Regions from separate parts of the Micromonospora sp. RL09-050-HVF-A genome, predicted to be linked through region 1. Evidence: predicted binding sites of a transcription regulator. Region 1 holds the regulator's gene; the other holds the start of a gene.
What was found. Region 1 encodes HspR, which represses chaperone genes until heat shock. Its sites were predicted from a motif close to TTGAGTNNNNNNNACTCAA; they were not measured.

Region 1 (14,439 bases):
GAGGAAGGTGATGACTTGCCCGTTGGAGTTCTTGATCTCCTCCAGGACGGACTTGAGCCGTTCCTCGAACTGCCCCCGGTACTGCGCCCCGGCGACCATCGCGCCGAGGTCGAGCGAGACCAGCTTCTTGTCGCGCAGCGACTCGGGCACGTCGCCGGCCACGATCCGCTGGGCCAGGCCCTCGACGATCGCGGTCTTACCGACGCCGGGCTCGCCGATCAGCACCGGGTTGTTCTTGGTACGCCGGGAGAGCACCTGGATCACCCGGCGGATCTCCGAATCCCGGCCGATCACCGGGTCGATCTTGCCGTCGCGGGCGCTCGCGGTGAGGTCGACGCCGTACTTGGTCAGCGCCTGGTAGGTCTGCTCCGGGTCGGCGGTGGTGACCCGCCGGTCCCCGCCCCGCACCGTCGGGAACGCGGCGACCAGGTTCTCCTCGGTGGCCCCGGCCGACTTCAGCGCGTTGGACACCGCGCCACCCACCCGGGCCAGACCGGCCAGCAGGTGCTCGGTGGAGGTGTACTCGTCGCCGAGCGGCCGGGCGATCTGCTCGGCGGCCCCGATGGCGTTGACGAACTCGCGGGCGAGGGTGGGCTCGGCGATGCTGGACCCACGGGCTGCGGGCAGCGCGTCGACCGCGCGCTGGGCGACCCGGCGCAGCTCGGCGGGGTCGGCACCCGCGGCGCGCAGCAGGCCGGCAGCGGTGGAACCGTCGGTGTCGAGCAGTGCCGACAGCAGGTGCCAGGGTTCCACGGTGGCGTGACCACGCTGGTTGGCCAGCGCGACGGCACCGGTGATGGTTTCGCGGCTCTTGGTGGTGAGTCGTTCCGTGTTCATGGGCTCCCCCGGGATCGGCGTGTCCACTAGTAAGAGACACCACCAGAGTTGAGCCTATTCCGCTCAACTCTCGCTATGTGACTCGCGTCACAAACTCTCGTTCGAGGTCGGCCGACGAACTCCGGCCCACCTCAGTTGACCCACCGCACCCTGCCGCACTCCACCCCGCCTCGCCCACCTCCGCTCAGGAGTCAGCGGGGCAGGCGGGCGGCGCAGGGGGTCTCGTGGTCGGCCCGGAGCACGCACCGCCGACCACTGTCCAGCCGGTTGTCGCAGAAGACCCGGTGGCGTGCCCCCTGATCATCCTCGGCGGAGACGGTGGTCTCGCCGGGGTCGACGTGGGCGAGGAAGGCCAGCGAGCGGGCCGCCGTCCGGGCGAGCATCTTGGCCCGCGCCAGGTCCGCAGCGACCACCGGCAGGTGTACGACATACCGCCCGGTCATGCCTCCCCACCCGCCCGACCCGGCTCACGCCACCCCGGGCGGGCCGAAGCAGTATCGGCCCAATGGCGGTATAGCGATGGCTCGGACACCGCAATATCGCCCCACCTGAGTTGACCAAGGTCGAGCTTCGACGGTGGGTGCGGCGACTCGTACCCCATGGCGCTCCTTCGCTGGACGGCTCGGTGTCGCGGTGCTGGAAGGGCAGCCCGGCCGCGCTGCCGGTTCGGCCGGGCTGCCCGCCCTGCCGTCGCAGCCCACCTCAGCGGTACGACGACAGGGCCGGTGACATGGTCGGGACGGGCCACGGGGGATGCCCGCCCCGACCGTCTGAGCGCCCCGAGTGCCATCCGGGGGCGTTCACCTCGAACCTACAATCGGTACCGGTTGCAGGTCAACGACCCACCCACAATTGCTTGAGGTTGGAGGTGCGAGCGTGATCAGATAGGCGTGCCATCCGGGGAGTGAAGCATGCCCAAGCAGCAGTACCAGGTGCTCGCAGACGAGCTGAAGAACAAGATCGATTCAGGAGAGTGGCCGCCCGGCACCAAGCTGCCGAGCAGGTCGCAGCTGTGCAGGGAATACGGCGTGTCGGACACCGTGGTCGGCAAGGCCATGATGATCCTGCGTGCCACCGGGCTCACCGAAACCCTCGAAGGGGTCGGCGTCTTCGTCGCCGCACCCGCCGAGGGCTCGTCCTGAGCCAGCCACCCGGCCCCACAGGGTTACCGACCGGCGAGCCGGCGAGCACAGCCGGTGCCTGCCGGAAAGCGCCCGCCAGCAGCACAGACGTCCAACGGGCCCAGCTTGGGCGCAGGGTATAGCCTCGCGTCCGTGCGAGTACGTGTCGAACAGACCGCCTTACCCGGAATCGGCGTACGTCATGATCTGATGACGGAGTCCGGTCGCCGGCTTGGTGTGGTCTCCCACCGCAATGGCCGCCGCGACCTGGTCCTCTACGACCCGGACGATCCCGACTCCTGCCAGCATGACATCCCGCTGACCGACGACGAGGCCGAGGCGTTGGCCGACATCCTCGGCGCGTCGCTGATGCTGGGTCAGCTCTCCGGCCTGCGCGAGCAGGCGGCCGGGCTGCTCACCGAGCAGATCGCCATCCCGGCCGGGTCGAAGTACGTCAACAAGCGGCTCGGTGACACCAAGGCACGTACCCGCACCAGCGCCTCCATCGTGGCGGTGCTCCGGCAGGGCGAGGTCAACGTCTCGCCCGATCCCACCTTCCGCTTCGCGGCCGGTGACGTGGTGGTCGTGGTCGGGACCCGGCAGGGTCTCGACGGGGTGACAGCCATCCTCGCCGACAGTGACCCGGACGGCTGAGGCGTATGCACGAAACCACCACACTGCTCATCGAGGTCGGCGCGCTCCTGCTTCTGCTCGGGCTGCTCGGCCGGCTCAGCCGCCGGTTCGGCGTCTCCCCCATCCCCCTCTACCTGCTCGCCGGGCTCGCCTTCGGGCACGGTGGCCTGCTCCCGCTGGCCGCGAGCGAGGAGTTCTTCGCCGTCGGCGCCGAGATCGGCGTCATCCTGCTGCTGGTCATGCTCGGCCTGGAATACAGCGCCAACGAGCTGGTCGGCAACCTGCGCTCGGCGGCCCCGGCCGGCCTGATCGACGCGGCGCTCAACGCCCTGCCCGGTTTCGGCTTCGCGTTGCTGCTCGGCTGGGGCTGGGTGGCCGCCGTGGTGCTCGGCGGCATCACCTGGATCTCGTCGTCCGGGGTGATCGCCAAGGTGCTCGGCGACCTCGGCCGGGTCGGTAACCGGGAAACCCCGGTCATCCTCTCCGTGCTGGTCATCGAGGACCTGGCGATGGCGCTCTACCTGCCGCTGGTGACCGCGCTGCTGGCCGGCGTGGGCCTGGTCAAGGGTGGGATCGCGCTGGGTGTCGCGGTGTTCACCGTGGTGATCGTGCTGGTCGTCGCCATCCGCTTCGGCCACCTGATCTCCGCCGCCCTGTCGGCGAAGGACCCGGAGGCGTTGCTGCTCGGGGTGCTCGGCCTGACCCTGCTGGTCGCCGGCATCGCCGCCCGGCTCCAGGTCTCCGCCGCCGTCGGGGCGTTCCTGGTCGGCATCGCCCTGTCCGGGCCGGTGGCGCACCACGCCACCGAACTGCTCTCCCCGCTGCGGGACCTCTTCGCCGCGGTCTTCTTCGTCTTCTTCGGCCTGGTCACCGACCCCCGGGACATGCCGCCGGTGCTGCTGCCCGCGATCGTGCTGGCCGTGGTCACCATGGGGACCAAGCTGCTCACCGGCTACCTGGCGGCCCGCCGGGCCGGCATCGCCGAACCGGGCCGTTGGCGGGCCGGCTTCGCGTTGATGCCGCGCGGCGAGTTCTCCATCGTCATCGCCGGTCTGGCCGTCGCCGCCGGCACCGTCGAACCCAAACTGGCGGCGCTCGCCACGGCGTACGTGCTGATCACCGTGATCACCGGTCCGATGCTCGCCCGCCTGCCCGACATGCGCTGGTTCAAGCAGAGGCTGCGTCGACGGATCGCCGCCCGACAGCCCCAGCCGGTACCCGCCACGGACTGAGAACCGCCTGGCCAGGCCCCTCACACAGGTGGCCTGGCCAGGGCCTCCGTTGCCGAATTGCTCCCGGCGGGGTCTTCCGCCGGCCGGGCAGCGGCGGCTAGCGTTGCGCCCCAGCAGGACAGGGTCCCGCGGGCGCACGGAGGCACCCCGTGGATGTGAGCGGAAGGTTGCCGGTGAGCGTGCAGGATCCGCCGTTCCACGGCTTCGCCAACCCCGTCGACCCGTCGTCGGGGGAGCTACGGGCCTGGGCGTACCAGCCGGACTCGGTGCCGCTGACCTCGCTGCCACAAGACTGGGACCTGCTGGTCTCCGGCGACCACCTGGTGCTCACCCTGTTCGAGTTGGCGTTGGACCCGGCCTGCCCCGCGCGCCGCTTCGCCCTGCACTGCCTCTACATCTACGCGGCCGACGGCATCCGAACGAACTTCCGCGCCCACCCCAAGCGTCGCTTCCGCAAACTGGTGGAGCAGGCCGAACGCGACGGCGACGAGTTGATGCGCAACTGGGCGTACAACAGTCGGGCGCTGCTGGCCCGGCAGGAACTCTTCACCTACCACGACTGGTGCGAGGGCGGCCTGGTCCGGGACAACCGCCGGCTCGGCTGACCGGCGGCGCACCCGCAGCCGGACGGCGAACGGGCCGGGACCCCCGTGGGTCCCGGCCCGCACGTCGACGGATCGTCAGCGTGCCGATCCGCCCTGGTTGCGGCGTTTCTCCCCGGTCCGCTCCCGGTCCGCCCCGGGGTCGGCCCCTTCGGCGAACCTGCCGTTCTTCACCGTGTCGGAGAACTTGCCCTCGGTGACCCGGTCGAACTTCTCCCGGACGTTCTCGGCCACCTTGTTGAGCCGCTCCTCCGCCTGCCGGGCCACTTTCTTCGCCGATTCCGCCACGGTTCCCCCCGCCGTCGGAGTCCGAATTGACCTGGTTGGACCTGACAACAGGCTAGCCGGAACGACCACCCACCGCCGGAAAACCCCGACCGCAGACCACCGCCGACCCGGCGGGCCGGGCCAGGGTCAGCGGTCGGGGGTGCGGCGGGGACGCCAGACCACCAGCGCCGTGGAGGTGCGACTGGTCGGCACCAGGTCACCCCGGGAGAAACCGCTGGCCAGCGTCTCCAGCTCGGCGATCCGGCGGTAGGCGGCGTCCAGCTCCGCCTCCAGTCGGGCCACCCGCTGCTGGGCCTGCTCCACCAGGCGTTCCAGCCCGATGATCCGTTTCACCCCGGCCAGGTTGACACCCTCGTCCTGGCTGAGCCGCTGGACCTCACGCAGCAGGACCACGTCCCGCACGCTGTAGCGTCGCCCGCCACCGGCCGCCCGACCGGCCTGCACCAGGCCGAGCCGGTCGTACTGACGCAACGTCTGCGGGTGCATCCCCGCCATCCGTGCCGCGACCGAGATCATCAGCACCTTGGCCTCGTAGGCGGCGTCACCCGAACCGACGAACCCGTCCGACATCTCCACTCACCTCCGCACCCGTCAACCGGTCAACCGACCCGACGCACCCGCGCGTCGAGATGTTCCCGGGCCGCCGGCGGCGTCGCGTCGGCGAACGACTCCAGCGCCGCCCGGGCTTCGTCCGACACCGTCGCCGGCACCACCACGTCCAACGTGACCAGCAGGTCACCGGCCTGACCGTCGCGACGCACCACACCCTTGCCCCGGGCCCGCAGCACCCGACCGGACGGGGTCCCCGGCGGCACGCGCAGGGTCACCGCGCCGTCCAGCGTGGGCACCCGCAGGTCGGTGCCGAGCACCGCCTCGGCGAAGGTGATCGGCACGGCCAGCGTCAGGTCGTCACCGGTACGCCCGAACAGGTCGTCCGGGCGGACCTTCACCTGGACGAACAGGTCGCCCGCCGGCCCACCCCGCTGACCCGGCTCGCCCCGCCCGGCCAACCTGATCCGCTGCCCGTCGGCCACCCCGGCGGGAAAGCGGACGTTCAACGTGCGGGTCTTGGTGACCCCGCCGGTGCCGTGGCACTCGGGGCACTTCTCCTCGACGACCGTGCCGACGCCCTGGCAGTTGCGGCACGGCTCGGAGAAGCTGAACGACCCCTGGTCCCGGGTGGTCACCCCGGCGCCGTGGCAGACCGGGCAGGCGGTCGGCTGGGTGCCGGGCTTCGCGCCGTTGCCGTGGCAGGTGTCGCAGACCCCGGGCGCGCGCAGCGTCAACGGCAGGGTGACACCACGCACCGCGTCCCCGAAGTCGAGGGCCACCTCGGTCTCCACGTCCCGGCCCCGGGCCGGGCCACGTGCCCGCGTCGGACCGGCACCACCGGCACCACCGCCGGAGAAGATCGAGCTGAACAGGTCGGTGAAGCCGCCACCACCGAACCGGGTGTCCCCGCCACCGCCGCCGAACAGGTCGGAGACGTCGAACGGGGCACCGCCGGGCTGACCCGTGCCGGGCGCGCCCCGACGGAACGCGCCCGAGCCGAACAGCGAGCGCATCTCGTCGTACTCGCGGCGCTTGGTGTCGTCGCCGAGCACCGCGTACGCCTCGGAGACGCCCTTGAACCGCTCCTCGGCTTTCGGGTCACCGGGGTTGTGGTCCGGGTGCGATTCCCGGGCCAGTTTCCGGTACGACTTCTTGATCTCGTCTGAGGAGGCGGACTTCTCCACGCCCAACGTGGCGTAGAAGTCCTTCTCGATCCAGTCCTTGGAACTCACCGGTCCACCCCCTTCCGTGAGATGTGGCCCGGTCGCCCCGCCCACCGGGTGAGGGTGGGCGGGGCGACCGGATGGCCGTGCACTATTGCGGGTCGGCGACCGCGACCATGGCCGGCCGCAGCAGCCGCTCACCGAGCAGGTAGCCCCGGCGCATCACCTGGACACAGGTGGGCTCGTCCACGTCCGGCGAGGTCTGGTGCGCGACCGCCTCGTGCCGGGTCGGGTCGAACGGATCGCCCTTCTCGCCGAAGGGGGTCAGGCCGAACTTGCCCAGCGCCGTGGTGAGCTGCTCGGCCACCGTGCCGAACGGCCCCACCAGGTCGCCGTGCTCCCGGGCCCGGTCCAGGTCGTCCAGGATGGGCAGCAGCGCGGCGAGCACCGAGCCGGTCGCCTGCTCCTGGACCACGCCCCGGTCCCGGTCCACCCGCTTGCGGTAGTTGGCGTACTCCGCCGACACCCGTTGCAGGTCCCGGGTCCGTTCGTCCAGCTCGGCCCGGAGGGCTTCCAGCTCGGCGCCGAGCGGCGAGCCGGTCGGGCTGTCGTCGACCGGCTGCGCGGGGGCGTCCACCACCGGCGGACCGGTCGGTGCCGGCCCGTCGAGCGCGGTCGCCTCGGCCTCGATCTCGTCGACCATCACCTCGGCCTCCTCGACCAGCCCCTCGGCCGGGGCGTCCGCCCCGGCGTCGGCGGCGGCGGGCGGCTCCTCGGTCCTGCCCAGCTTGCGGTTGTTCCGGATGACGACCCGCGGCCCGTCGTCGGCGGGCTCGGAGCCACCCGGCGTCGACCCGGAGGCGCCCGGGTCGGCGACTCGTGGCTTCTCCGTCATACGACTACCTCGATCCCTGTGCGGTGAGTTCGTGTCCGGCGCGGACCGTCACTTCTTGTCCTCGTCCACGATCTCCGCGTCGACCACGTCGTCCGGGCCGCCCGCCTTCGGGGCCCCGGCGGCACCGGCACCCGCGCCGGCACCGGCGCCCGCGCCCGGACCTGCCGCGCCCGGCTGCTCCCCCTGCTCGGCCTGCTGCGCGTAGAGCAGCGAACCGGCCTGCTGGGAGACCTGGGCGAGCCGCTCGTGGGCCGCCTTGATCTTCTCGATGTCCTGACCGCCGAGCGCGCCGCGCAGCTCGCCGAGGGCCTCGTTGAGCTGCTCCCGGTTCTCCGTCGGCAGCTTGTCGCCGCTCTCGGCGAGGAACTTCTCGGTCTGCCACTGGAGCGCCTCGGCCACGTTGCGGGCCTCCGCCTCCTCGCGGCGACGCTTGTCGTCGTCGGCGTGCTCTTCGGCGTCGCGGCGCATCCGCTCGATGTCGTCCTTCGGCAGCGAGGAGCCGCCGGTGATCGTCATCTTCTGTTCCTTGCCGGTGCCCAGGTCCTTGGCGTGCACGTTGACGATGCCGTTGGCGTCGATGTCGAAGGCGACCTCGACCTGCGGCACGCCACGCGGCGCCGGCGGGAGGCCGGTCAGCTCGAAGGTGCCGAGCTTCTTGTTGTACGCCGCGATCTCGCGCTCGCCCTGGAACACCTGGATCAGCACCGACGGCTGGTTGTCGTCGGCCGTGGTGAAGACCTCGGAGCGCCTGGTCGGGATGGTGGTGTTGCGCTCGATGAGCTTGGTGAAGATGCCGCCCTTGGTCTCGATGCCCAGGCTCAGCGGGGTCACGTCGAGCAGCAGGACGTCCTTGACCTCACCCTTGAGCACGCCAGCCTGCAGGGCCGCGCCGACGGCGACGACCTCGTCCGGGTTGACGCCCTTGTTGGGGTCGCGACCGGTGAGCTGCTTGACCAGGTCGGTGACGGCCGGCATCCGGGTGGAGCCGCCGACCAGGATCACGTGCTCGACGTCGGAGATCTTGATGCCGGCGTCCTTCACGGCCTGCTCGAACGGGCCCTTGCAGCGGTCCAGCAGGTCCTGCGTCATCCGCTGGAACTCGGCGCGGCTGAGCGTCACGTCCAGGTGCAGCGGGCCGGCCGCGCCGGCGGTGATGTACGGCAGGTTGATGTTGGTGGTGGTGGCCGCCGACAGCTCGATCTTGGCCTTCTCGGCCGCCTCGCGGAGCCGCTGGAGGGCCATCTTGTCCTGGCCCAGGTCGATGCCGTGCTCGCCGCGGAACGTCTTCACCAGGTGGTCGATGATCCGCTGGTCCCAGTCGTCACCGCCGAGCTGGTTGTCACCGCTGGTCGACTTGACCTCGACGACGCCCTCGGCCAGTTCCAGCAGGGACACGTCGAAGGTGCCGCCGCCCAGGTCGAAGACGAGGACGGTCTGCTCCTTGGAGCCCTTGTCCAGCCCGTACGCCAGGGCCGCCGCGGTCGGCTCGTTGACGATCCGCAGCACGTTGAAGCCGGCGATCTCACCGGCCTCCTTGGTGGACTGCCGCTGCCCGTCGTTGAAGTAGGCGGGAACGGTGATCACCGCGTCGGTGATCTGCTCACCCAGGTACGCCTCGGCGTCCCGCTTGAGCTTCATCAGCGTGCGCGCCGAGATCTCCTGCGGGGTGTACTTCTTGCCGTCGATGTCGACGGTCCAGTTGGTGCCGATCTCCCGCTTGACCGAGCGGATGGTCCGGTCCGGGTTGGTCACCGCCTGGCGCTTCGCGACCTCACCGACGAGCACCTCGCCGTTACGGGCGAACGCGACGATCGACGGGGTCGTCCGCGAGCCTTCAGCGTTGGCGATGACGGTGGGCTCACCGCCCTCGAGAACGCTGACGCAGGAGTTCGTCGTGCCGAGGTCGATACCGACCGCACGTGCCATCTTCGCTTCCTCGCTTCGTTACGGGTGGGCAGGTCGGAGGGCCTGCCCGGGAGGGCCGCCCGCAGCGACCACACCACAAGTTGAGTGAACTTGACTCAATAGTGCCACGCGATCGCCAAAGCGCAAGTCGACTTGAGCCGACCCGACGCAACCCGACCGTTACTACCCTCCGGTTGTCTCTGTTGCATCGGTCGGGCACGCTTTAGCGGTGACGACGCACGGCGATCCCGCCACCCGGTCCGGCGCGCCCACCGTCGCCGCCCGCACCGGGCCGTCGGAGACCGACGAGACGCCGCCCGGCCCCACCGGAGACGGCCTGCCCGCCGCCCTCACCGGCCTGCGGGCCGCGATCGGCGCGGCCCGGTTTCCGCTCGCGCTGCCCTCGGCCGAGCCGGCCCGGCACACCGGCCGGGCGCTGACCGACCAGCTCGACGACTACCTGCTGCCCCGGCTGGCCCGGCTCGACGCCCCGCTGCTCGTGGTCGTCGGCGGCTCCACCGGCGCGGGCAAGTCGACCCTGGTCAACAGCCTGGTCCAGGCCCGGGTGAGCGCCGCCGGCGTGCTCCGCCCCACCACCCGCTCCCCGGTGCTGGTCTGCAACCCCGCCGACGCCGCCTGGTTCCGCCAGGGTGAGCTGCTGCCCGGCCTGACCCGGACCAACGAACCCAGCGAGGATCCGGGCACCCTGCACCTGGTCACCGCGCCCGCGCTCCCCCCGGGGCTGGCCTTCCTCGACGCCCCCGACATCGACTCGGTGGTCGACGCCAACCGGGCCCTCGCCGGCCAACTGCTCGCCGCCGCCGATCTCTGGCTCTTCGTCACCACCGCCGCCCGGTACGCCGACGCCGTCCCGTGGGAGCTGCTGCGTACCGCCCGCTCCCGGGGTGCCGCGATCGCCATGGTGCTGGACCGGGTGCCCCCCGAGGCCGCCGACGAGATCGCCGCCCACCTGTCCGAGATGCTCGCCGCCCAGGAGTTGGGCGCGGCACCGCTGTTCGTCCTGCCGGAGACCTGGGTCGACGGCCAGGGCCTGCTGCCCGACCGGGTCACCGCACCGCTGGGCACCTGGTTCGCCCGGCTCGCCGCCGACGCCGAGGCCCGGGCCGCCGTGGTCCGGCAGACCCTCGACGGCGCACTCGCCTCACTGCACCCGACGGTGGAGATGCTCGCCGACGCGGCCGACGAGCAGATGGTCGCCGCCGACGCCCTCGACGACCGGGTCCGGGCCGCCTACCAGGGCGCGCACCGGACCGTCACCGAAGGGCTGAAGGACGGCCGGCTGCTCCGCGGCGAGGTCCTCGCCCGCTGGCAGGAGTTCGTCGGCACCGGCGAGTTCTTCCGGACGCTGGAGGCCCGGATCGGCCGGCTGCGCGACCGGGTCGTCGCCGCGGTAACCGGCCGGCCCGCCACCCCCGCCACCGACCTGCGCAACGCCATCGAGTCACAGTTGGTCACCCTGCTGCGCGGGGTCGCCTCCGAGGCGGCGGAGAACGCGTACACCGCCTGGAAGGCGAACCCGGCCGGGGCCGCGCTACTCGACCCGCCGCTGGCGCACCCGTCGGCCGACCTGCCCGAGCGGGCCGAGCGGCTGGTCCGGGACTGGCAGCGCGGGGTGCTGGAGCTGGTCCGGGAGGAGGGCGGCGACCGGCGGTTCGTGGCCCGGACGGCCGCGTACGCGGTCAACGCCACCGGGCTGGCCGTGATGATCGCCGTCTTCGCCTCCACCGCGTTCATCCCGACCGGGCTGGAGGTGGCCACCGGGGCCGGCACCACCGTCGCCGCGCAGGCCGTACTCCAGGCGATCTTCGGCGACCAGGCGGTGCGTACCCTCGCCGCGAAGGCCCGGGGTGACCTGCTGGAACGGGTCCGCGCGCTGCTGGACGAGGAGGCGGGCCGCTACCTGGCCCGCACCGACGGGGCCCGACCCGGTGCGGAGGTCGGCGCGGCGCTGCGCCGGGCCGGCGGCCGGGTCGAGCTGGCCCGGCACCACAGCGGCCTCGCCGGGCAGACCGGCCAGGCCCTACCGATCCCGACCCCGACCTCCGAGGACGGCACCCGGTGACCAACATCGTCGGTCGGATGCGCGAGGCGCTCCGGGGTGAACAGCGGGTCGACGCCGACGCGCTGGTGGCCCGCCTCGACGCGATCCGCCGGTTCCTCGACGCGGTCGACGGCGAGGTGCCCGACACCCGGCTGGTCGGCGCGCACACCCTGGTCGAGCGGGCCGGCACCCGGTTGTCGCTGTCCCGGGACCACACCGTCGTGGCGTTGGCCGGCGCCACCGGCAGCGGCAAGTCCAGCCTGTTCAACTCCCTGGCCGGGATGGAACTCTCCCCGGTCGGGGTGCGCCGGCCCACCACCGGTGTAGCGCACGCCTGCGTCTGGGGGCCGCTGGACGGCGGCAACCGGCTGCTCGACTGGGTCGGGGTGCTGCCCCGGCACCGGTTCGTCCGGGAGAGCGCGCTCGACGGCGACGACGAGTCCGCCCTGCACGGTCTGATCCTGCTCGACCTGCCCGACTTCGACTCGGTGCAACGGTCCCACCGGCTGGAGGTGGACCGGCTGCTCGGCCTGGTCGACCTGGTGGTCTGGGTGGTCGACCCGCAGAAGTACGCCGACCGGGTGATCCACAACAGCTACCTGCGCGAGTTCCACCGGCACCGGGAGGTGACGGTGGTGGTGCTCAACCAGGCCGACCGGCTGCCCCCGGCCGAGCTGCCCCGGGTGCTGGCCGACCTGCGCCGGCTGCTCGACGTCGACGGGCTCGACGGGGTGCCGCTGCTGGCCACCACGGCGGTCGAGCCGGACGGGATGACCGGGCTGCGGGAGGCGCTGGAACGGGCGGTGTCGGACCGGCAGGCCGCGCTGCGCCGGCTCTCCGGCGACGCCGACACGGTGGCGGCGTCCCTGGGCGAACTGGTCGCCGTCGAAGCCCCGGGGCACGTCCCGGACGCCGCGACGGTCCGCGCCCTGGACCGGGCGTTGGCCGAGTCGGCCGGGGTGCCGGCGGTGGCCGCCGCGGTCGAGGGGGCGTACCGGCACCGGGCCGGCGGGGCCACCGGCTGGCCGTTGGTACGCGGCTGGCGCAAACTGCGCCCCGACCCGCTGCACCGGCTGCACCTGCCCGGCCCGACCACCGATCCGCAGCGCCCGGCGGAGCCCGTGCTCGCTGCCACCTCCGTGCCCGACCCGACAGCCGCCCAGCAGTCCGCCCTCGGGCTGGCCATCCGCGCCGTCGGCCACCGGTCCGGCGAGAAACTCCCGGCACCCTGGCCGGCCGCGGTGACCGCCGCCGCCCGGTCCCGGCTGGCCGACCTGCCGGACGCGCTGGACGGCGCGGTCGCCGGCACCGACCTGGGCATGGACCGCCGGCCGTTCTGGTGGCGGCTGGTCGGTGCCCTCCAGTGGCTGGTCACCCTCGCCGCCGTGGCCGGGCTCGGCTGGCTGGTGCTCGGCTACGCGCTGCGTGCCCTGGGTCTGCCGGCGCTGGACTATCCCCGGGTGGGGGAGGCACCGTTGCCGACCGTGCTCCTGCTCGGTGGGCTGCTCGCCGGTCTGCTGGTGGCCGCGGTGACCCGGCCGGTGATCCGCTGGGCGGCCCGACGGGCCCGACAGCGGGCCGAGCAGCGGCTCACCGAGGCGGTCGCCCGGGTCGGCGCGGAGTACGTCCTCATCCCCGTCCGGGCCCTCCTCGACCGGTACGCCCTCGCCCGCTGCGCCTGGCAGGACGCCACCCGGTGAACGCCGCCGCCGGCACAGGTGTCCGGGGCTGCGCGGCGGCGTAGGGTCGTGCCATGGCCACGCCAAAGACCCCCTACGACGCGGTGCTCTCCGCGGCCCGCGACGTGACCAGGCTGGACTGCGCGCTCGACGCCGAGATGCTCGGCACGGCGCTGCTGGGCAGCGTCTACGCGATCGCCGAGACCGACCGGGAAACGGCGGTCCGGGAATTCGTCTCCGGTTTCCTCGCCGCCACCTCCCGCCGCCGGACGGCCGCCGCCACCACCATCCGTCAGGTCTTCGCCGCGCTGGTGCCCGATGCCGAGGGCGCGGCGAAGGTCCGCCCCGGCGCGCAGGCCCCGGCCTGGGCCGGTCAGCTCGGCCGGGTCCACCTCACCGGCACCTGGTCGTACGGCGACGTGTACGGCGACCAGACCTCCTACCTGGCCACCTTCGCCTACGACGACGAGTCGGGCGGCCCGGAGCACGCCCTGGTGGCACTGGTCGACCACAACATCGGCATCACCAAGGACGTCTTCGTCGGCGGGCCGGCCGAACGGATCCTGGAGCAGGTCCGGCAGATGTGCGCCGACGACGACCTGACATGGTTCCGGGAGGAGGACCCGGCCCGGATGCACGGCGAGGTGGGTCGTCACCTGACGATCACCGACGACCTGGGTGACCTGCCCGCCGAGGGTTCGCTCGCCACCGACCGGGCGTTGGTCGGGGCACGGCTGGCGGTGCTGCCCGAGCCGAGCGCCGGCACCACCGGCTGGGACGCGCAGCCGCTCAGCGCCGACGAGCGCACCACGCTGGTCCGGGCTTTCCTGTCCTCCCCCGAGGCGGCCCGCCATGGGCTGAACACCCTCGACAGCGACGCCGAGCTGGCCTCGCTGCACTTCTGCCTGGGGCTGCTCTTCGACCACTCGGCGAGCTTCCCGGACGCCGACCCGTTGCGCTGGAGCCCGGCGGTGGCCGGGTTGTTCCTGCTCGACTGGGTGCACCGGCGGGCCGTGCTGGACATGGACGACGCGGCGTTGCTGCCCCGGGTGCTGCGGGCCTGGGCGGCGTTCGCGGCCCGGCGGCGGGGGCTGCCCGAACGGGCCGGCACCCAGACCGACGAGGCGATCGAGGAGTTGGTGCCGGAGTTCGCCCGGCTCTATTCAACAGGCGAGCGGCGCAGCCCGGCGACGGCGGCGGTGGCCCAGCTGATGGCTGACGGCATCGACCCCGACGACCCGGTCGCCCTGGACGCCTGGATCGAGGCCAACCGGCAACGGCTGGGGGACGACACCCCCTGACCGTCCGACGACGCGCTGCGGGCCTGGCGACGCGCTGACCACCCGGCGACGCGCTGACCACCCGGCGACGCGCCGGGGTGGCCCCGTGACGTCCCCGGCCGGTCTACGGCTCGACCAGGGCCAGCCGGCCGGGGGCGACGTCGAGGCGTACCCGCTGGCCCCACCGCAG
Region 2 (14,439 bases), 3.5 Mb from region 1:
TGTCCTGGTAGAGCCCCTGGAACGGACCCTTCGCACCGAAGGCCAGGAAACCCTTGGTCGGGCTGCCGCCGTTGATCCAGGCGTTCTTCGTCGCGGTCTCGTGGCCGAGGCCGAACAGCTTGTCCAGGAAGGCCCAGAGGAAGATCCAGCCGAGGGCGATCCGGGTCCCGGCCCAGACGTAGCGGGCGGCGCGCTGCCGGGTGGTCTCGGTTCCGGCCACCGGTGCGGTCCCTGCGGTGGTGTTCCGCTCGATCGTCGCGGTCATGGTTCCCACGTCCCTTCTCTGCCTGGCACCGCACTTCCCGGTGGCAGTTACATTCCACGCCGTTCGCGGCCGTCCCGGCAGGGCCGACCGGTACGTGCCGGGGCGGGACCTAAGTCCCCTGCCACGGGCCTCCCGACGGGACCTTCGGCCTCCGCGGTACCGGTCCGTCCGCCTCTGCCCCGACCGGTCGGGCCGGCCCTAACGTCGGCCGGGAGAGCCCGAGGAGGTCGTGATGAGGACATGGCAGGTGGACGACGTGATGACCCGGGAGGTCGCCACGGTGGGGGAGGAGACCCCCTACCGGGCGATCGTCGACGTGCTGATCCGGCGCGGCATCAGCGCGGTGCCGGTGGTGGACGGCTTCCGGCGGGTGCTGGGGGTGGTGTCCGAGGCGGACCTGCTGCACAAGGTGGAGCACTCCGGGGTGCAGGAGGAACGGCGGGTCTTCGCCGGGCGACGTCGTCGGGTGTCCCGGGAGAAGGCCGAGGCGCTGCTGGCGAAGGAGCTGATGACCGCGCCGGCCGTCACCACCCACCCCGGGGCGTCGCTGCCGGCGGCGGCCCGGCTGATGGACCGGGAGGCGGTCAAGCGGCTACCGGTCCTCGACGACCTGGGCCGGCTGGTCGGCATCGTCACCCGCGGCGACCTGCTGCGGGTGCACCTGCGCACCGACGCCGAGATCCGCGAGGACGTGGTGCAGGAGGTGCTGCGGCGGGTGCTGGCCGTGCGGGACGGGCTGGTCACCGTACAGGTCCGCGACGGCGCGGTGCGGTTGGACGGCCGGCTGGACCGGCGGACCGACGCCGAGCTGGCGGAGAAACTCGCCGGCCAGGTCAGCGGCGTGGTCCAGGTCACCAGCACCATCGGGTACGACGTCGACGACGCCGGCCTGGTGGAGCGGGGGATCACCCCGGTGGCCTGACCGCCACCCGAGCACCCACCCGGGACGGATGGTCAGACCGGGGTGGCGAGTTGGGCGGTGAGCAGGGCGGGCGCCTCGGCCAGCGACGGGCCGTACCAGGTGAGGTGCCGGCCGGACACCAGCGCGCAGTCGATGCCGGGGAAGGCGTCCGGCCCGTCGTCGGCGGTGAACGCGTAGGGCTCGTCGGGCAGGACCACCAGGTCGGGCCGGCGGGCCCGCAGCGCGTCGAGGTCGGGGCGCGGATAGCGCTCGGGGTCGTCGTCGTAGAGGTTGACCACGCCGAGCCGGCGCAGTACGTCCCCGGCGAAGGTGTCCCCGCCGAGCACCACCCACGGCCGTCGCCACACCGGCACCACGGCCCGGCGTGCCCCGGCCCCGACGGCGGGTGCGGCCCAGGCCCGGCGGGCGTCGGTCAGCCAGCCCGGCTCCCCGGTCACCCCCAGCGCGGCGAGCACCCCGGCCAACTCGTCCAGGGCCTGCGGCACGGTACGCGGGTAGGTGACCAGCACCGGCACCCCGGCCGCGCTGAGCGCGTCGGCGTCGGCCCGCCGGTTCTCCTCCACGTTGAGCAGCACCAGGTCCGGCCGCAGCGCCCGGACCCGATCCAGGTCGGGGTACTTGCTGCCGCCGACCCGGGCCACGTCCAGACCCGACGGGTGCACACACCAGTCGGTCGCCCCTACCAGCAGTTCCGGCACTGTCACCGCCACCGCCTCGGTCAGCGACGGCACCAGCGAGACGACCCGCATCGTGTCCCCTACCGTGCTCAGTGGGCGGAGCTCGCGACGGTCTCCCGGGACACCGTAGCCATCGGTACGCCCTCCCGGGCCGCCCACTCGACGGCGTGCCGGACCTCGGCCACCGGCATCGGCCGCCGGTCGGTCACGGTGACCGCCGTGTGCACCGCGAAGGACACGAACGGGTACGACCGGGCCAGCCCGGCGACCGAGGTGTGCACCTGACCGGCCACCGCCAGCGCCTCCTCCCGGCTCAACGCGGGCAGGACCAGCAGGTACTCGTCGGGGGCGAGGCGGATCGCCCGGTCGAGCGGGCGCAGTGGGGCGGTCAGCGCGGCGATCACGGCCTGCGCCTCGCGGGCTGTGCTGCGGCGTCCGAAGCGTTCGGCGGCGCGGGCCGGGTCACCGATCCGGACCCCGATCAGGGCCACCGGCAGGGTGCCGGCGGCGGTCACCCCGTCCATTCCGGTCCAGCGGCGCAGGGTCGGCTCGTCCACCAGGCCCGGTGGTCCCGCGACCGGTTCGGCGGAACGTCCCGGCCCGCCACGGGGGGCCCGGTCGACGCGCTCGGCCATCAGCCGCAACGCCGCCTCCGCCCGGCTCTCACCGGGGGTCGCCGGCAGGTCCCTGACCCGGCGCAGCACCTGATCGATAGCGGTCAGCGCGGCCGGGGGGAGCCGGTCGCCGAGGTGCGCCCGCAGTCGGATCACCTCGTGCAGCGCCTCGTCCCGGCGGAACCCCCAGCGGCCGGCGAAGAGCCGGCCCTCCTCCAGCGTGTCGGCGGCCACCACCTCCCGCCGGTCCCGGGCCACCAGGCTGGCCCCGAAGCGGGGGGTCAGGGCCACCACGCTCCACTCCCGGGCCAGCTCCTCGGTCTCCTCCAGCGCCACCGGGTACGCCCCGTCGGGCAGCTCCGGCGGTGTCTGCCCGACCAGTCCGACCACGGTGACCGCCGCACCCGCGGCGATGCGTGTGTAGCGGGCCCGTTCCCGCTGGAAGTACGGCATCCGCTGGAACAGGGCGATCACCACCAGCGGGCCGTCCTCGGCGGTGGCCAGCGCCGACCGCTCGATGGCGTGGGAGACCGTGACGAGACTCCGCTTGGTCAACAGTTCCGGGGCCGGTCCGTCGTGCAGCACCCCGTGAGCGTAGAGATCCCGGTCGGGGCACACCAACCGCCTGGTGCGGGACCCGCCGCCCGCATCGACGGCCCGGATGCCGGGCTCATCGTCCGCTTCGACGGCCCAGTGCCGGCCCACCGCCCGGATCGACCGCTCGGCGACGGGTCCACCGGCCGCACCGACGAGGCGGGCACGGGGGTCGACGTCCTAGACTCGGCCGGTCACCTCTCCTGCCACGGACGGACCGACCCGACGATGACGCGTACCGCCACCGACGACGGGGCCCGGCTGCGGCCGGTTCCGGCCGGGGCCGCGCCGCTGTTCGTCCGGGCTGGCCAGGCGGTGTACCCCGCCCGTCGGCTCGGCGACCTGGTATCGCGGCGGCCGGCCGGGGTCACCGGGCACCAGTGGAGTTCGGCGTTGCGCGCGGAGTTCGACCACGTCGTCTGCGCGGCCGACACCGGCGTGCCACTGTTCGCCCTGACCGTCGGCCCGACCGCGCCGGCCGGCTCGGCGGGGCAGCGGACCGAGCGGATGGTCTCGGCGGTCTGCGCCGCCGTGGGCCTGCCGGTGCTGCGGATCGGCTCGCCGACGCTGCGGGCCGCCGACCACGGCCGACGGATCATCACGTACGTCATCGACGCCCGCGCCTACGCCGCCGGTGCCGGTGGCGACGACCCGGACGACAACCCGGTCGGTTACCGGGACATCGTCGGCCGGTTGCCCGACGGGCGCACCGGAGCGGTGAACGACCTCGGCGCGCTGTCCCGGGCGGCGGCCGTCGAGGCGTACGTGTCGCGGCGGCTCAGTGATCCGATCGTGCGCGGGCTGCACGTGCGGTGGCGCGACGGGACGGCCGAGGGGTGGAGCTGGGTCGAGGTGCGGCCCGGCCGCTGCCTGGTGGAGCGGGTCACCGTGTCCGAGGCGCGGTGGCACTGCGGGGTGGACCCCGCCCGACTGGCCGAGGACCTCGCGGCGGTGGCGGTGGGCGACCGGTTGCCGGTGGGTGACCGGCCGGCGGTGGCTGTGACCGACGAATCGGCCCTGCTCGACCGGGACGAGCTGCGCCGGCAGATCTGCGTGCTGCGGGACCGGCGCGACGAGTTGGCCACGCCGTTCGCCTTCGGTCACCTCTGCGGGGACTGACCCCTCCGGGAACGACCCGCCGTCATTTTCCGGCGACGTGTGGTGACAATCCGGCCCGGCCGAAAAATGGTCCCGGATTCCTCGATCCGCTTTGAACCTTCGTCCGGGCCGGCCCGTACCTAAGCGGGAATGGACAGGATCTTCCCAGCCGCGCCACCCGACGCGGCGGACGGTGCGGAAAGGCATCGTCGGCCATCGACGTGCGACCGGAACGTCGCAGTGACCCCGGTGGGGGAGACCGACCCGAAGGTCGTCTCCTCGTCGGGGACACGAGTCAGGTACCGGATCGAGAAGGAGAGCAATTCGATGCGCAGGTCCACAGGGGCACGCCGGTCGTCCGGTAACGCGCGGAGCAAGCGGCTGCTGGCGGCGGTCGGTGCGCTCGTCGTCTTCGGCGGCATCGCCGCCGTCACCCAGATCTCATCGGCCGGGGACAAGCCGAGGCAGCAGGCCCGCAACGTCTCGTCGGCCTGTGTCGCACCGAGCCCCGGCGCCACCTCGCCGAGCGGGCGGGGCAGCACCACCCAGACCTGGCAGAACGGCCGGTGGGTCCGCAACCACTGGGGTGACGGCCAGATGTCCGTCGCCGAGTGCCAGGCCGTCAAGGCCGGCAACGCGCCGGTGACCACGCTGGCCTCGACGGTGGCCTGCCCGGAGGTCACCCCCCGGTTGCCGCAGATCCCGGCCCAGGCCAAGGCCGAGGTGGACAAGGAACTCGCCCTACTGAAGACCCAGATCGACGACGCCAACAAGCGGCTGGCGGCCGAGGGGCGCAACGGCAAGGCGTTCATCGACAACGCGATCCTCGGCCCGCTGGCCGACAAGCGGCGGTCCGCCCTCAACCGGATCGCCACCGCGATCGGCCGGTTCGCCCAGCGCCCGCAGGGCCTGGAGCAGCTCGCCGGCTGCCAGGTCGCCGCCGCCGCCAACAACGGCGGCCAGAACGGTGGCAACAACAACGGCGGCCAGAACGGCAACAACGGCGGCCAGAACAACAACGGCGGCAACAACGGCAACAACGGCGGCCAGAACGGCGGCAACAACAACGGCGGCCAGAACGGCAACAACGGCAACGCCCTGGGCGTGCTCGCCAAGGACTGCGCCAACAGCCGGTTGCAGCCGCACGACGGCTTCCAGAACGGCAACCGCTGCGTCAGCACCGCGTTCGGCGAGGTCGGCGCGGCGGCCAACAACCCGTCGCTGCTGATCACGCAGTTCCCCAACCAGGTGCAGCGCAACCAGGCCTTCAGCCTGAAGGTCTCCACCCGCAACCTGGTCCGTGACCGGTTCCTGGCGGCCGGGCAGGGTGGCTACTACCTGGAGAGCTCGGTGCTCAACGGTCAGGGCCTCACCCGTGGTCACTTCCACACCGCCTGCCGGATGCTGCAGAACACCAACCAGGCCCCGTCGAACCCGCAGGACGTCCCGGCGTTCTTCGTGGCCACCGAGGACGGCAAGGGCGGCAACCAGTCCGACGACGTGACCATCCAGATCCCGGGCCTGCCGCAGTCGGGTACGGCGCAGTGCGCGGTCTGGGCCGGTGACGGTTCGCACCGGGTTCCGATGATGGAGCGGGCCAACCAGACCCCCGCCTTCGACGTGGTGCGCATCCGGGTCAACTGACCGGACAGACGACAAAGGCCACGGGCCGCCCCGGGGAACTCCCCGGGGCGGCCCGTGGCCTTTCGGGTGGGTCCACTTCTCCGGAGGCCGACGCTGAGGCCCGGTGCGGCCGGCGGGTGGCGATCCTGTTCCGGAGGCCCCGCGTTCCGGGCGGCCAGCGAAGCGACGCATTCCACGGCCCGCGGTGCGGTGTGTTCCGGGCGGCCCGCGGTGCGGGGCGTTCCGGGCGGCCAGGGCCGGGCGGGCCGGCAAGGGTTTTCGGTGACGGCGCAGCGGGTGGAAATTGTGGACACGGCGAAAAGCGCCGGGGTCGCCGCTGTTATCTCAGCGTGACCCCGGCGCGTCCGTTCGTGACCTGACCGCCCTCAGCGGCTCTTCCACGCCTCCACGACCGAGACCGGGATGCGGCCACGCTCGGAAATCTCGTGGCCGTTCTTGGTCGCCCATTCCCGGATGGCGCGGTTCTGCTCGCGGTCCATTCCCGAGACTCCGGCGCGAGCGGGGCGGCGAGCCGGCCGACCGGTCTCGACCGCGCCCCGCCCCATTCGGCGGCCAGCGGTGATGTACGCGTCGAGCGTCTTGCGCAGCACCCCCGCGTTCTCGTCGGAGAGATCGATGGTGTACGCCGCCCCGTCCAGGCTGAACTCGACGGTCCGATCGGCCTTTCCGCCGTCGAGGTCGTCGGTCAGAACGGTGATTACTTTCCTTGCCATCGCCATTACTCCCTGTGTTGAGCGGGGTGTGCTAAGAGTTTGACGTATCTGACGGCAAATCCGCAACAATACGCCTCTCTTTCATTTGACGGGTCGGGTCAATCCTGGGAAATCCGGGTCTGGCCAATGCTGGCCGAGGGTGGAGGTGCGGGCGGGATGTGTCCTGGGTCACATCCCGGAACACGGGGCACGGTTTGTGACTTGAGTGAGACACGCTCAACCTCAAGTGATGGCAGGTGTCCGATGGCAACCCTCGCGGTACTTCCCCTGACCGACGTCGTCCTGCTCCCCGGCATGGTCATCCCGGTGACCCTCGACCCGACCACCCAGGCCGCCGTCGACGCCGCCCGGGCCGGCGGCGACAACACCCTGCTCGCCGTACCCCGCATCGACGGCGAGTACGGCCCCGTCGGCACGATCGCCACCATCGAGAAGGTGGGCCGCCTCCCCGACGGCGAACCCGCCGCCGTGGTGCGTGGCCTGGCCCGTGCCCGGATCGGCTCCGGCGTCCCCGGACCCGGCGCCGCCCTCTGGGTGGAGGCCACCCGACTCGACGAACCCGCCCCCGCCGGCCGCGCCCGCGACCTGGCCCGCGAGTACCGCGCCCTGATGACCTCGGTCCTCCAGCAGCGGGGCGCCTGGCAGGTCATCGACGCGATGGAACGGATGACCGACCTGTCCGAGCTGGCCGACGCGGCCGGCTACGCGCCGTGGCTCAGCCTGGCGCAGAAGACCGAACTGCTCGCCGCTCAGGACGTCACCGCCCGGCTGGAGCTGCTCGTCGGCTGGGTGAAGGACCACCTGGCCGAACAGGAGGTCACCGAACAGATCACCAGTGACGTCCGGGAGGGGCTGGAGAAGTCCCAGCGGGAGTTCCTGCTCCGCCAGCAGCTCGCCGCGATCCGCAAGGAACTGGGCGAGGACGAGCCGGACGGCTCCGCTGACTACCGCTCCCGGGTGGAGACCGCCGACCTGCCGGACAAGGTCCGTGAGGCGGCGATGCGTGAGGTCGGCAAGTTGGAACGGGCCAGCGACGCCTCACCCGAGGCGGGGTGGATCCGCACCTGGCTGGACACGGTGCTGGAGATGCCGTGGAGCACCCGTACCGAGGACAACACCGACCTGGCGACGGCGCGGGCGGTGCTCGACGCCGACCACGCCGGCCTGGCCGACGTCAAGGACCGCATCCTGGAATACCTGGCGGTGCGCAACCGCCGTGCCGAGCGCAACCTCGGCGTGGTAGGCGGGCGCGGCTCCGGCGCGGTGCTCGCCCTCGCCGGCCCGCCCGGAGTCGGCAAGACCAGCCTCGGCGAGTCGGTGGCCCGCGCGCTGGGCCGCAACTTCGTCCGGGTCTCCCTCGGCGGCGTCCGCGACGAGGCCGAGATCCGTGGGCACCGGCGCACCTACGTCGGTGCGCTGCCCGGCCGGATCGTCCGCGCGCTGCGCGAGGCCGGCTCGATGAACCCGGTGGTGCTCCTCGACGAGGTCGACAAGCTCGCCGCCGGGTACGCCGGTGACCCGGCCGCCGCCCTGCTGGAGGTGCTCGACCCGGCCCAGAACCACACCTTCCGCGACCACTACCTCGAAGTCGACCTCGACCTGTCCGACGTGCTCTTCCTGGCCACCGCCAACGTGGTGGAGGCCATCCCCGGCCCGCTGCTGGACCGGATGGAACTGGTCACCCTGGACGGCTACACCGAGGACGAGAAGGTCGCCATCGCCCGCGACCACCTGCTGCCCCGGCAGCTCCAGCGGGCCGGCCTGACCGCCGACGAGGTGACCGTCACCGACGAGGTGCTGGCGCTGATCGCCGGCGAGTACACCCGGGAGGCCGGCGTCCGGCAGCTCGAACGGGCCCTGGCGAAGATCCTGCGCAAGGTCGCCGTGACCCTGACGACCGACCCGACCCCGGTCCGGGTGGACACCGACACCCTGGCCGGCTACCTGGGCCGGCCGAAGTTCACCCCGGAGTCGGCGGAGCGCACGGCGGTACCCGGCGTGGCCACCGGCCTGGCCGTCACCGGCGCCGGCGGTGACGTGCTCTTCATCGAGGCCACCAGCATGGACGGTGAGCCCGGGTTGACCCTCACCGGGCAACTCGGCGACGTGATGAAGGAGTCCGCCCACATCGCGCTGTCCTACCTGCGCGCCAACGGGCGGCGCTACGGCCTCGACCCGAACGTCCTGGCCGGACGCCGGATCCACCTGCACGTGCCGGCGGGCGCGGTGCCCAAGGACGGCCCGAGCGCCGGCATCACCATGGTCACCGCGCTGGCGTCCCTGGTGACCGGCCGGCCGGTACGGCCCGAGTTCGGGATGACCGGCGAGGTGACGCTGTCCGGGCGGGTGCTGCCCATCGGCGGGGTGAAGCAGAAGCTGCTCGCCGCGCACCGGGCCGGCCTGACCGAGGTGATCATCCCGGCCCGCAACGAGCCGGACCTCGACGACCTGCCCACCGAGGTACGCGAGGCGTTGACCGTGCACACCCTGGCCGACGTGGCCGACGTGCTCGCCCTGGCGTTGCGCCCGGCCGAGATCGACGCGGAGACGCTCGGCGGCCGGCCGGTCGGGGCCGCCTGACCGGCCTCGCCCGACCGCTTCCACGGCCCTCGGCGTCCCACCGGGCGTCGGGGGCCGTCAGGGCCGTAGCCTGACCATCCCCGTTACCGCATCCGCCACCACGGTGGCACCCCCCGGAGGCGACCGCCGATGAACCTGTTCCTGTGGATCCTGCAGATCCTGCTCGCCGCGCTCTTCGCCGGCGCGGGGCTGACCAAGCTGACCCAGCCCAAGGAGAAGTTGCGCGACCGGATGGGCTGGGTGGAGAACGTCCCGCCCACCCAGGTCAAGGCGCTCGGCGCGGTCGAGGTGCTGGCCGCGCTGGGACTGGTCCTGCCCGGCCTCACCGGCATCGCCACCGTGCTCACCCCGCTGGCCGCCGTCGGGCTGGTGATCGTGATGATCGGCGCGATCGTGGTGCACGCCCGCGCCAAGGAGCACCCCGGCACCGCGATGACCGTGGTGCTGCTGATCCTGGCGGCGATCGTCGCCTGGGGCCGCTTCGGGCCGTACCCGCTCTGACGAACGCGACCGGCCCGCGCCCCCGTCCTGGGGTGCGGGCCGGTGTCGCGTGTCGGGTCAGTGCCCCTCGCCGCCACGGTCGCGCCGTACGGTCGCCTTACGGCCCTTGATGGTGCTGTTGCGCAGCCCCGCGATCACCTCGTCGGCGACGCCCTGCGGCACCTCCACCAGGGAGAACCGGTCGGCGATCTCGATCGAGCCGATGTCGCGGCCACTCACCCGAGTCTCGCCGGTGATCGCACCGACCAGGTCCTGCGGGCGGACCCCGGCGCGGCGGCCCAGGCCGATGAAGACCTGCGCGGTGCCGCCCGTGCGGGGCCGGCCGCCACCGCGCCGGTCCCCGCCCCGGCTGTCGAACCCGGGCCGGGACTCCCGGGGCGGACGGACCGCCACCTGCGGGATCTCCTCGTCGTCGTCGGAGCCGGGCAGGGCCGCCTCGTGGGCCAGCTTGACGGCTGCCAGCGCCACCTCCATCAGGTCGAACTCGTCGGACAGTGACTCGACGATCACCCGGAACGGGTCCAGGTCGTCCTCCAGCAGGCTCTCCCGCAGCGCCGCCTGGGTCAACGCCAGCCGGCGGGTCCGCAGGTCGGCCACCGTCGGGATCTTGTCGATGGTGATCCGCTGGCCGGTGACCCGCTCGATGGTCTTGAGCATCCGGTGTTCCCGGGGCTCGGCGAGGGTGATCGCCACCCCCTCCCGACCGGCCCGGCCCACCCGGCCGATCCGGTGCACGTACGACTCCGGGGCCGACGGCACGTCGTAGTTGACCACGTGGGTGAGCTGCTCGACGTCCAGCCCACGGGCCGCCACGTCGGTGGCCACCAGCAGGTCGGCGGTGCCGGCGCGCAGCCGCCCCATCACCCGGTCCCGCTGCTCCTGGCTCATCCCGCCGTGCAGCGCCTCGGCCCGGTAGCCGCGCCCGTTCATCGTCTCGGTGAGCCGGTCCACCTCCTCCCGGCTGCGGCAGAACACGATCGCCGCCGTCGGCGACTCCACGTCCAGCACCCGGCCCAGCACCGCGGGCTTGTGCGCCCGGGTGACGATGTACGCGCTCTGCCGGACCCGGGGCGCCTCCCCGGCGACCGGCTGCTCCCGCCCGATCTGGATCCGCTCCGGGTCGGTCAGGTGCTTGCGGGCCAGGCCGTCGATCCGGGCCGGCATGGTGGCCGAGAAGAGCACCGTCTGGCGCTGCGCGGGCGCGTGCTCCAGGATCGCCTCGATGTCCTCGGCGAAGCCCATGTCGAGCATCTCGTCGGCCTCGTCCAGCACCACCGTGGCCAGCGCGCCCAACCGCAGGGTGCCCCGGGCGATGTGGTCCAGCGCCCGGCCGGGGGTCGCCACCACCACGTCCACGCCCAGGTCCAGGGCGCGCAGTTGACGGCCGATCGGCTGGCCGCCGTAGATCGGCAGCACCCGGGCCCCGAGGTCCTTGCCGTACCGGTGGAACGCCTCGGAGACCTGCACGGCCAGTTCCCGGGTGGGCACCAGCACCAGCGACACCGGGTCACCGCCGGAGCGGTCGTCCGGCATCCGCTGCAACAGGGGCAGGGCGAACGCGGCGGTCTTGCCCGTACCGGTCGCCGCCTGCCCGAGCAGGTCCCGTCCCGCCAGCAGCAGCGGGATCGCCTCGCGCTGGATGGGGGTGGGCTCCTCGTAGCCGAGCGCGGCGAGCGCGCCCAACAGCTCGGCGCGCAGCCCGAGATCGACGAAGGCGGGTACGCCGTCGGAGTCGTCGGGCGCGGAGAGGTCGGTCGGTGTAGGTGCGGAACTCATGGGACAAAGTTTTCCATCATCCCCGTCGGGCCGTCGCGCCGACCGGCCCCACCGTGCCGACCGGCACAGCCGCGCCCGCCCGCCGGCTAGCCTGACGGGCGTGCGTACGGTGGAACTGCTCTGCTGCCCGGTGCTGGAGGAGACGGTCCGCACCGCGTGGGACAGGCTGGCCGGGGCGGGGCTGCCCAGCCTGGCCCGGCACGGCCACCCGACGAACCGGCCGCACCTGACGCTGGCCGCCGTCGAGGCGTTCCCGCCCGGCGCGGTCGACCGGCTCGCCGGTCTCTTCGATGCCGCGCTGCCCCTGCCGGTCCGGCTGGAACGGGTGGCGGTGCTCGACGGCAGCGCGCCGCTGGTCTGGTTGGTCCGGCCCACGGCGGAGCTGACCGCCCTGCACGGGGCCGTCTGGGCGGCACTGGACGGCGCGGACGGGCAGCGGCCCTGGCACGCCCCGGGGAACTGGGTGCCGCACCTGAGCCTCGCGCTGCGCTTCCGCGACCACGACCGGCGGCGGGCCCGCGCGGTGGTCGGCGGTGACCGGCCGGAGGGCCGGTTCGTGGCGGCACGCAGCTACGACGGCGACACCCGGACCGTCCGGCCGTTGGGCGGTGACTTCCCGGCGGACTGACGGTGGTCTATGGTGGGCGGAGCGCTCCCGTCGACGGTCCATCCGACCGCCCGGCGGGTCACTGCTGCGCCGGTCCGGTCGGGTGTCACTGCCATCCCCACCGGAAGAGGCCCCATGCCCCACCATGTCCGACGGCGTCCGGTCGCGCTCGCGGCTGCCGCCCTGCTCGCCCTCGGCGGGCTCGCGGCTGTGCCGCAGCTCGCCTCCGCCGCCCCCGACCCCGGCTCACCGGTCAAGGTCAACCAGGTCGCCTACGTGCCGGGGCTGCCCAAGCAGGCCACCGTCGTGAACTCCGCGAACTCCCCGCTCGGCTGGACGCTGCGCAACGCCGGCGGCGCCACGGTCGCCTCCGGGCAGACCACGGTACGGGGCACCGACGCGCTCTCCGGCGACCCGGTGCACATCGCGGACTTCTCGGCCTACGACACCCCGGGCACCGGCTACGTGCTGTCGGTGGGCGGGAGCAACAGCTACCCCTTCGACATCTCGGCCGACCCGGTGCGCCGGCTGCGCGGTGACTCGCTGGCGTTCTTCTACCACCAGCGCAGCGGCACCCCGATCGACGCCCAGTACGTCGGTTCCCGCTACGCCCGCCCGGCCGGGCACGTCAACGTCGCCCCCAACCGGGGGGACAACAACGTGCCGTGCCGCACCTCCTGCGGTTACACCCTGGACGTGCGCGGTGGCTGGTACGACGCCGGTGACCAGGGCAAGTACGTGGTCAACGGCGGCCTGTCCACCTGGCAGCTGCAGAACATCTACGAGCGCACGCTGTACGTGAACGGGGCCGACAAGTCCGCCGTCGCCGACGGCACGCTGGCCATCCCCGAGCGGTCCAACGGGGTGCCGGACGTGCTCGACGAGTCCCGCTGGGAGTTGGAGTTCCTGCTCAAGATGCAGGTGCCGGACGGCCGGACCAACGCCGGCATGGTGCACCACAAGATCCACGACCAGAACTGGACCGCGCTGCCCACCCGTCCGGAGCTGGACAGCGAGCCCCGGCTGCTCTCCCCGGTGAGCACCGCCGCCACCCTCAACATGGCGGCGGTGGCGGCCCAGGCGTCCCGGCTGTGGAAGCCGTTCGACGCCTCCTTCGCCTCCCGGGCCCTGGCCGCCGCCGAGAAGGCGTACGCCGCGGCGAAGGCCAACCCGAACCGGCTCGCCCCCGCCACCGACAACACCGGCGGCGGCGCGTACGAGGACAACACCGTCACCGACGAGTTCTACTGGGCGGCTGCCGAGCTGTACGCCACCACCGGCTCGACGGGCTACCGCAACGACCTGAGCAGCTCCCCACACGCCCGGGGAGCGGGCTTCACCCGGGGCGCGTACGACTGGAGCTGGACGGCCGGGCTGGGTGACACCACCCTCGTGCTGGTGCCGACCGGCCTGGCCAGCGGCGACGTGAGCGCGATCCGGTCGGCGATCGTCGGTTTCGCCGACCGGATGCTCGCCCAGATCGCCAACCAGGGCTACCCGGCCCCGGGCAGCGGCAACGGCACGTACTACTGGGGTTCCAACGGCGCGGTCGCCAACAACGCCAATGTGCTCGCCCTGGCCTACGACCTGACCCGCACGACGCGGTACCGCAACGGCGCCTTCGCCGCCTACGACTACCTGCTCGGCCGCAACCCGCTCAACCAGTCCTACGTGGCCGGGTACGGGGACAAGCCGGTGCGCAACCTGCACCACCGGTTCTGGGCCAACCAGAACGACGGCTCGCTGCCCACCGCGCCGCCCGGCTCGCTCTCCGGCGGCCCGAACAGCGAGTTGCAGGACCCGGTCGTGCAGGCCCAGCTCGGTGGCTGCAAGCCGCAGAAGTGCTTCATCGACGACATCGGCGCGTACTCGGTCAACGAGGTGGCGATCAACTGGAACGCGGCGCTGGCCTGGCTGGTGCACTGGGCGGCCGAGCAGGCCGGCAGCGGCACCGGCCCGGACCCGACGCCGACCCCCACGGTGACGCCGCCGCCGACCACCACGCCGCCCCGCCGACCACCACGCCGCCGCCGACCACCACGCCGCCGCCGGCCGGCGGGTGCGCGGTGACCTACTCGGCGAACAGCTGGAGCACCGGCTTCACCGGCAGCGTCACGTTGGCCAACACCAGCGCGGCGGCCTGGTCGTCGTGGCGGTTGACGTTCCGGTTCACCGGTAACCAGCAGATCAGCCAGGGCTGGTCGGGCCGGTTCAGCCAGAGCGGCAGCGAGGTCACGGTGACCAACGAGAGCTACAACGGCGCGGTCGCGCCGAACGGCTCGGTCAACCTCGGCTTCAACGCCACCTACAGCGGCACCAACGCGACCCCGACCGGGTTCGCGGTGAACGGGACGGCCTGCACCCTGCGCTGACCCGCGCCCGCACCGGGCCGCCCGTCGCACGTCGACGGGCGGTCCGGTCACGGTCCCGTACGGGCCCCGGCCGGTG

Region 2: lon (endopeptidase La) is a predicted target of HspR. The motif match lies at 6,729-6,747, and genes of this name have one in related genera.

The regions. Positions count from the first base shown of each region.
Region 1 covers NZ_JAGKQP010000002.1:4,623,716-4,638,154, reverse strand. The annotation lists gene clpB (ATP-dependent chaperone ClpB) at 1-837, opposite strand, end outside; gene J7462_RS20415 (hypothetical protein) at 1,029-1,280, opposite strand; gene J7462_RS20410 (winged helix-turn-helix domain-containing protein) at 1,749-1,979, shown strand; gene J7462_RS20405 (cation:proton antiporter regulatory subunit) at 2,112-2,612, shown strand; gene J7462_RS20400 (cation:proton antiporter) at 2,618-3,823, shown strand; gene J7462_RS20395 (hypothetical protein) at 3,997-4,428, shown strand; gene J7462_RS20390 (hypothetical protein) at 4,504-4,713, opposite strand; gene J7462_RS20385 (heat shock protein transcriptional repressor HspR) at 4,840-5,283, opposite strand; gene dnaJ (molecular chaperone DnaJ) at 5,313-6,497, opposite strand; gene grpE (nucleotide exchange factor GrpE) at 6,580-7,323, opposite strand; gene dnaK (molecular chaperone DnaK) at 7,372-9,249, opposite strand; gene J7462_RS20365 (GTPase domain-containing protein) at 9,458-11,311, shown strand; gene J7462_RS20360 (GTPase) at 11,308-12,990, shown strand; gene J7462_RS20355 (hypothetical protein) at 13,044-14,270, shown strand; gene J7462_RS20350 (hypothetical protein) at 14,374-14,439, opposite strand, start outside.
Region 2 covers NZ_JAGKQP010000002.1:1,166,824-1,181,262, reverse strand. The annotation lists gene J7462_RS05510 (DoxX family membrane protein) at 1-274, opposite strand, end outside; gene J7462_RS05505 (CBS domain-containing protein) at 498-1,187, shown strand; gene J7462_RS05500 (helical backbone metal receptor) at 1,220-1,936, opposite strand; gene J7462_RS05495 (DICT sensory domain-containing protein) at 1,954-3,063, opposite strand; gene J7462_RS05490 (hypothetical protein) at 3,067-4,191, shown strand; gene J7462_RS05485 (hypothetical protein) at 4,498-5,814, shown strand; gene J7462_RS05480 (Lsr2 family protein) at 6,180-6,527, opposite strand; gene lon (endopeptidase La) at 6,771-9,107, shown strand; gene J7462_RS05470 (DoxX family protein) at 9,237-9,608, shown strand; gene J7462_RS05465 (DEAD/DEAH box helicase) at 9,666-11,384, opposite strand; gene J7462_RS05460 (2'-5' RNA ligase family protein) at 11,485-12,012, shown strand; gene J7462_RS05455 (glycoside hydrolase family 9 protein) at 12,127-14,061, shown strand; gene J7462_RS31840 (cellulose binding domain-containing protein) at 14,058-14,363, shown strand.